Linked DNA regions of Fodinicurvata sp. EGI_FJ10296. The protein of the gene in region 1 interacts with the protein of each later gene in a pairwise test. Links are inferred from orthologs where the notes say so. Each region holds a gene or a part of one and is shown on either strand. Other genes may lie near its edges.

Region 1 (4,360 bases):
AACCGCTTGATCAGCGCCTTGGCCAGTGGCTTGACATCGCGCCGGGGAATGGCCCCGAAGAGCAACACCTCCAGCAGTTCGTGATCGGACAGCGCATCGTCACCGCTATCCAGAAAACGCGATCTCAGCCGCTTTCTATGCCCGCTATTGGCGTGTTCGACGGCGCCAGTGGCCGCCGGGGCCTCACCGTCGCCGACGGCGGCCCCGTTGTCGTCGAGCCCGGTCACCGGCTCGACGTATCGGCTGTATAGGGAGGACGGGTGTATCCGGCGGGCGACAGCGTGAAAATCTCGCAGCCGGTATCGGTCATGCCGATCGAATGTTCGAACTGAGCCGACAGACCCTTGTCGCGGGTCACGGCCGTCCAGCCGTCCGACAGCACTTTGACGTCGGCCTTGCCCGTGTTGATCATCGGCTCGATGGTAAAGAACATGCCGGGCTTGAGCACCGCGCCCTCACCTGGTCGGCCGTAATGCAGCACGCTGGGCGGAGCGTGGAACTGCCGGCCCAGACCGTGGCCGCAGAAATCGCGCACGACCGAGAAGCGCTGCGATTCCGCCAGCGTCTGAATGGCGTGCCCGATATCGCCCAGCGTGGCGCCCGGCTTGACGACGTCGATGCCCGCCATCAGGCAATCATAGGTAACATCGCACAGGCGCCGTGCCTTGATGCTGACCTTGTCGCCGGAGATGAACATCCGGCTGGTGTCGCCATGCCAGCCATCCAGAATGACCGTGATATCGATATTCAGGATATCGCCATTGCGCAGCCGCCGATCGCCGGGGATGCCGTGGCAGACGACGTGATTGAGCGAAATGCAGGTGGCCTTGGGAAAGCCGCGATAGTCAAGCGGCGCCGGCACGGCACCGTTATCGCGAATATAGGCATGACACAGCGCATCAAGTTCCCCGGTCGTGGCGCCCGGAACGACATGCGGGGTGATGTAATCCAGCACCTCGGAGGCCAGACGGCCAGCACGGCGCATGCCCTCGAAGTCATCGGGGCCATGTATGGGTATTCCGGCCTCCGCCGTCCTGTCGATTGCCGCCTCGATCACCTGACCATCCCCGAATTCTTCCACCGAAAATCCCCGCGCAGGCCGTCAAACAGACATGCTGCCCGGCCCGCCTGCTTCTATATAACAACCGGCAGCCGCCGATCCACCGTGATACCGCCCACAGCGATCCGGCAAGCGTAACATACGATCTCCACCCCTTGTTCGGCTACCCTGGAAAGGGTGGCAGCATAGACCGGATCGATATCGGCAGCGGGGCGGAAATGGTCGCAATCCATCCGCTGAACGATAAAGCACATCACCGCCCGTCCGCCCCCGGCAACCACCGCCGCCAGTTCGCGCAGATGCCGGGTGCCGCGCGCGGTGACGCAATCGGGAAATTCAGCGGCGGTCGGATGGAGCCCGTCCTCGCGGCGGAGATGGACGTTCTTGACCTCGACATAACAGTCCGGGACCTCGCGCGCCGGGGCGTCCGCCGCCCCCGACAGAACCAGATCGACGCGGCTGTTGGTGCCGTATTTGACTTCGTGCCGAACGGTGGCATAGCCGGAAAGTTCGGAAAGGGTACCGGCCGCGATTGCTTCGGCCGCCAAACGATTCGGAAGCCCGGTATTGACGCCGACGAGTCCGGACGGCAAATCCACCAGTTCCAGCGTGTGCGGATATTTGCGCGTCGCCACCGCCGATTCGGAGATCCATACCGGCAGACCCGGCGCGGCCAGCCCCAGCATCGCCCCCGGATTGGGGCAATGGACGGTCAGATCCCGGCCATCGTCCAGCGTGACATCGGCCAGAAACCGCTTGTACCGGCGTTGCAGCCGACCGGGGATCAACGGGGCGGGAAAATTCATGCCGGCGACCCTAGAAACGCAGCGCCCGGAGTGCAAGTCCGCTTGTGCTGTCGTATGGTGCAGCGGACGAAAGCGAGGAAACACCCGATGACATCCGACACCACGGTTACCGCCTGCCTGCTGCTGATCGGCAACGAGATCCTGTCCGGCCGCACCAAGGACGCCAATCTGTCCTGGCTGGCCGAGGCACTGGGCGCGGCGGGCATCCGCCTGCGCGAGGCGCGCGTGATCCCCGACGATCCGGAGGAGATCGTCGCCGCCGTCAATCATTGCCGCGCCCGCTATGATCACGTCTTTACCACCGGCGGCATCGGCCCGACCCATGACGACATAACGGCCGGCTGCATTGCCCGCGCATTCGGCGTGCCGCTGGAACGCAATGCCGACGCCATCGGCCGGCTCGAACGGCACTACAACGACCCCAGCAAGCTGAACGAGGCCCGGCTGAAGATGGCCGAGATTCCGGTCGGGGCGAGCCTGATCGACAATCCGGTCAGCGCCGCGCCCGGTTTCACCCTGGAAAACGTCCATGTGCTGCCCGGCGTGCCGAAGATCATGCAGGCCATGGCCGAAGGGTTGATCAAGACGCTCAAGGGTGGCCGGGTCATGCTGTCCAGGACGCTCGTCTGCCGGATCATGGAAGGCACGGTCGCCGAAACGCTGGGACGGGTGCAGGCAGCCCACCCGGACGTCGAGATCGGCAGCTATCCGTATATGAGCCCGAACAACGCCGGGGTCAGCCTCGTCTTCCGCTGTGACGACGCCGCAAAGCTGGAACTGGCGGTGGCGGCGATGGAGGGGGAACTGAAGGCACTCGACACCGAATACCGGGTCGAATAGCGCGCGGATGCCCCGCCTTCAGCGCCAGCCCATATCGGCACCGAAGAACTGGTACACCGCCGCGATCGCGACGATGACCCCCAGCCAGATCGCGGCATAAAGCAGGACCGGCTTGCCACGCGACATGGCGATCATGCGCGGGAAGTTCCACGCGATCAGCGCCACCATGCTGATCAGCGCCAGAATCTGAACGGTCGTCATGTCTGAGCGGCCCCTTCTGCTGCGGCTCGCGCCACCCGTCGGCACGACGTCCCGACATCCTTAACGACCGAGAGCCCTTGCGTCCACCCGTTGCTGCCGGTAAGAAATCGGGCGTGATTGCGGGCGGACGTGGCGGAATCGGTAGACGCACCAGACTTAAAATCTGTTTCCCTTTTGGGAGTGGGGGTTCAAGTCCCCCCGTCCGCACCACTCGGTCACCGAAGGTCGCCTCTGCGGCCGAACACAGCCACATGATTTGCCTGTTTTTTGGCCCAGGATGACCTGTGCGCAGCACATGTATCATGAAATCGAGGAATGCCATGCCTCCATCACCGGGGCCTGATCAGAAAAGGACGTGGCGGTCCATGCTCCGGGTTCGCTGTGGCTTTAATCGGCCGAGCGACCAGAATCGAATTTCCACGGCGGACCGGGAACCAAGCTTCTGGCCTTTGCCTGAGCCGGACCCAAAGTCCGCCTGAACGCACGCAACATGAAGCTGTCCTCGGCGCAAAACGCCCGGATCCAGCGCAGGATATGAAGAAGTCCAGTAGCAGCCAATTTTGTGGCAGGCCCTTTTTTTCTGACGATAGCGAGCCGGCAATCATACTTAAGAAAAAATCCCGCTTATAAGTTGGGTAATCTTGTGATTGACTGAAACTTGGGCGTCACTAAAATTCGTAATAAATGTACGCACGTCATGATTCCGACAAAAATTTGCTCTATCTTGTCTCCTTTAGTGCATTATACTCTTCCTCTGATGAAATTTTCTCAACAACCAAGGAAACCCAAGCATCATTATACGTGTAATCACCATGGGCCTTGTGGAATATGCAATACCTCTTGTCTGTATTACTCTTTTCAGTCGCACCTGATTGAGGTCTAACCTTATACCTTTTCCAAGCTTGCTTGTGATTATATAGTGTGAATTTCCTTCCAGACATTTCGCGTATTTTTTCTCTCGCCTGATCCGGCTTATAAGGATAGTCATCGTCCGCAATAACCCGTTTTTCGAGAATATTATGTATCTTCTTACCTTCCTTCGATTCAGGTCTAACGAACTCAAAGTTCGCTTTATTTTTCGACGCTCCCTCTAATAAATATACAACGCGAAAACGATATTCCAAGTCGGCCTTTTCTGCCTCCGATAACCTTCCTTCCAGCTCTGCATCCAAGGCGGAAATGTGCTCCGGAATGTCATACTTCTGAAGATCATTCAACTGCGTGAAATTCATCTTTGCAAACTGTAGCGCAATTGATAAATCAGATTTAAGAGATATGCTATTTCCAAATAATTCGCATATAGATTGATCGAAATTTAAACATGCGGCCTGAAATAATGAGAAAAATTTTACATCTGATCGACCAAGAAGTTTGTGCTCAACGGCATCTCTAATTTCGTTGATATCTCTGATATTATTTCTTATGCCGTCACTCAGAGGAAAATCACTTCTTT
Region 2 (3,255 bases), on another replicon or contig:
CGTGGTCAAGATCGGGTCGGCCCTGCTGATCGATCCTGAAACGCACGCGCTGCGGCGGGGTTGGCTGGACGCTCTGGCCGACGATCTGGCGGCGTTGCGCCGACAGGGGCAAGACGTCGTCGTCGTGTCGTCGGGGGCGATCGCGGTGGGGCGCGAGCATCTCGGCCTCGTCGGCCGACCGCTGCGCCTGGAAGAAAAGCAGGCGGCCGCAGCGACTGGCCAGATCCGTCTGGCCCATGCCTATCAGGAGACACTGGCCCGGCACGACATCACCGTGGCCCAGATTCTGCTGACCCTGTCCGACACCGAGGCGCGGCGCGCTCACCTGAACGCCCGCGCGACCATCGATCAGTTGCTGACCCTGGGCGTAATCCCGGTCATCAACGAGAATGATACCATCGCGACCAACGAGATCCGCTTTGGTGACAACGACCGTCTGGCAGCGCGTGTCGCCCAGATGATCATGGCCGACACGCTGGTTCTGCTGTCGGATATCGACGGTCTCTACACCGCCGATCCACGCACCGACACCGGCGCCAAGCATATTCCTGTCGTGCGCGACCTGACGCCGGAGATCGATGCGATGGCGGGGCGCGCGCCGCCGGGCTATTCGTCGGGCGGCATGATCACCAAGCTGGCCGCCGCCCGCATCTGCCTGTCATCCGGCTGCCGCATGGTCATCGCCCAGGGCCAGGCCCCGCATCCCCTGCGCCGGTTGGCGGAGAACGAGCGGTGCACGTGGTTCCTGCCAAGCGAAGGCCCGAGAACTGCACGCAAGACCTGGATCGCCGGCAGTCTGGCGCCCATCGGCCGGGTGATCATCGACGACGGCGCCGCCGAGGCGCTGAATTCCGGCAAGAGCCTGCTTCCCGCAGGCGTCGTCGGGGTCGAGGGCGAGTTCCGGCGCGGCGACCCGGTCGCGGTGACGACGCAGGACGGACGGCAGATCGCGCGCGGCCTTTCGGCCTATGATAACGCCGATGCCGCCCTGATTGCGGGCCATCACAGCCGCGATATCGAGTCGGTCCTGGGCTATCGCGGCCGGGATGTCATGATCCACCGCGACGATCTGGTGCTAATGTAGGCGCAAGCATTCGCAGAAGCGTACGCGGGCGAAAAAGGAACCCAGCAACGATGTCTACAGTGTCCGATCTTGAAACCGGTGATATCGACCGCTTGATGGCTGATCTCGGCGCGGCCGCCAAGGCTGCTGCCCGCCAACTGGCCGCGACCCCGACCGAAACGAAGAACGCCGGCCTACGCGCCGCCGCCCGCGCTCTGCGCGCTGCCACGCCTGCGATCCTGAACGCCAACACCAGGGACATCGAAGCGGCGAAGGCCGCCGGGTCGCCGGGCGCCTTCATCGACCGGCTTGAACTGACGCCCGAACGCATCGATGCCATGGCGGCGGGGCTTGAGGCTATTGCCGATCTGCCTGACCCCGTGGGGGCGGTCATCGACAGCTGGGAGCGCCCGAACGGCCTGGCGATCAGCCGCGTGCGGGTGCCGCTGGGCGTGATCGGCATCATCTATGAGAGCCGACCCAACGTCACCGCCGACGCCGGCGCCCTGTGCCTCAAGGCCGGCAACGCCGCGATCCTGCGTGGCGGGTCGGAGAGCTTCCATTCCTCGACCGCCATCTGCGCGGCATTGAGCGAGGGTCTGGCCGAGGCCGGCCTGCCCGCCGGTGCCATCCAGTTGGTACCGACAACCGACCGCGCCGCCGTCGGCCGCATGCTGACCATGACCGACGTCATCGACGTCATCGTGCCGCGTGGCGGCAAGTCGCTGATCGAGCGGGTGGCACGCGAAAGCCGGATCCCGGTGCTGAAGCACCTGGACGGCATTTGCCATGTCTATGTTCACGGCGACGCGGACACCGCCATGGCGGCGGACATCGTCCTGAACGCCAAGATGCGTCGGACCGGTGTATGCGGGGCAGCGGAAACATTGCTCGTCGACCGGGCCGGCGCCGACCGGCTGCTCAAGCCGATTCTCGACGCCCTGATCGCGGCCGGGTGCGAAGTTCGCGGCGACAATGCCGTGCGGGCGCTGGATGCCCGCGCGCTGCCGGCCACCGAAACCGACTGGGAGACGGAGTATCTGGACGCCATCCTGTCGGTCCGGATCGTCGACGGCGTCGATGAGGCGATCGCCCATATTGAACGCTATGGATCCCATCATACCGAAAGCGTCGTCACCGAATCCTCAGCCGTTGCCGAGCGTTTCTTCGCCGGCGTCGACAGCGCCATCCTGCTGCACAACGCCTCGACCCAGTTCGCCGATGGCGGCGAATTCGGCATGGGGGCGGAAATCGGCATATCGACCGGCAAGCTCCACGCGCGCGGCCCCGTCGGGGCGGAGCAGTTGACGAGCTACAAGTACATCGTCCGCGGCACGGGACAGACGCGGCCTTGACCGGGTCTCTGACTGTTTCGGCACGCCGATCGATACCGGCCACGGTCACGCCCTGGACGGGCGGCAGCTTCGGCGCCTTGAGAATCGGCCTGCTTGGAGGGTCGTTCAATCCGGCCCATGAGGGGCACCGGCACATCAGCCTGATCGCCATGGCGCGGCTGGGACTGGATGCGGTCTGGTGGCTGGTAAGCCCCCAGAATCCGCTCAAGGCGCAAAAGGGTATGGCGCCGATCGACGAGCGGATTGCGAGCGCCGAGACCACGGCGCGCCACCCGCGCATCGTGGTAACGGGTGTCGAGCGGCAACTGAATACCCGGTTTACCGTCGATACGGTGCACCGGTTGAAGCAAAGCCATCCCCAATGCCGCTTCGTCTGGCTGATGGGGGCAGACAATCTGGCACAAATGGATCAGTGGTCGCGTTGGCGGCAATTGTTTCACCAACTGCCCATTGCGATCGTGTCCAGGCGTCCATATTCTCTAAGAGTGGCCAATTGCAAGGCGGCAGCGGCGTTCGCCGCCCACCGGATCGCGGAGGGTGGCGCCTGGACCCTGCCCCGGATGACAGGCCCGGCCTGGGTGATGCTTCACGGACCGGACCATCCGGGGTCGGCGACGTCGGTCAGACGGGGTGCACCAATGCGGCGCCGCGACAGTTGGACCACATATGTTTGATGTTTCACACGACAACCCGGGAGATAGCCCCATAGCCACGAACACACCGTTGAGCCCGACGCGGCCCAACATCCCCGTCCCCTCCCTTATGGACGAGGCGGGGGCACTGGCAGACTTGATCGTCACGTCCCTGGACGACGACAAGGCTGAAGACACCGTTGTG

The links. Proteins that work in one complex are often made in the same cells at the same time.
Region 2: the proteins of sfsA (region 1) and ABZ728_RS07740 interact in binary tests that used the Escherichia coli proteins (3 or more experiments, as listed by UniProt). The link is inferred for Fodinicurvata sp. EGI_FJ10296 from one-to-one orthologs.

Annotation. Positions count from the first base shown.
Region 1 is NZ_JBFCVL010000011.1:12,672-17,031, forward strand. Bases 1-2,980 are described here. They hold sfsA (DNA/RNA nuclease SfsA), read right to left. Parts: upstream 1,867-2,980; coding sequence 1,135-1,866; downstream 1-1,134. Other genes in these bases: radC (DNA repair protein RadC), read right to left, coding at 1-227; map (type I methionyl aminopeptidase), read right to left, coding at 224-1,042; ABZ728_RS20585 (competence/damage-inducible protein A), read left to right, coding at 1,954-2,706; ABZ728_RS20590 (hypothetical protein), read right to left, coding at 2,725-2,907. In the rest of the region: ABZ728_RS20600 (DUF3644 domain-containing protein), read right to left, coding at 3,627-4,360. UniProt on the Escherichia coli protein: Binds to DNA non-specifically. Could be a regulatory factor involved in maltose metabolism.
Region 2 is NZ_JBFCVL010000003.1:325,528-328,782, forward strand. The notes cover bases 423-3,255. They hold ABZ728_RS07740 (glutamate-5-semialdehyde dehydrogenase), read left to right. Parts: upstream 423-1,092; coding sequence 1,093-2,418; downstream 2,419-3,255. Other genes in these bases: proB (glutamate 5-kinase), read left to right, coding at 423-1,084; ABZ728_RS07745 (nicotinate-nucleotide adenylyltransferase), read left to right, coding at 2,415-3,092; rsfS (ribosome silencing factor), read left to right, coding at 3,142-3,255. In the rest of the region: more of proB, read left to right, coding at 1-422. UniProt on the Escherichia coli protein: Catalyzes the NADPH-dependent reduction of L-glutamate 5-phosphate into L-glutamate 5-semialdehyde and phosphate. The product spontaneously undergoes cyclization to form 1-pyrroline-5-carboxylate.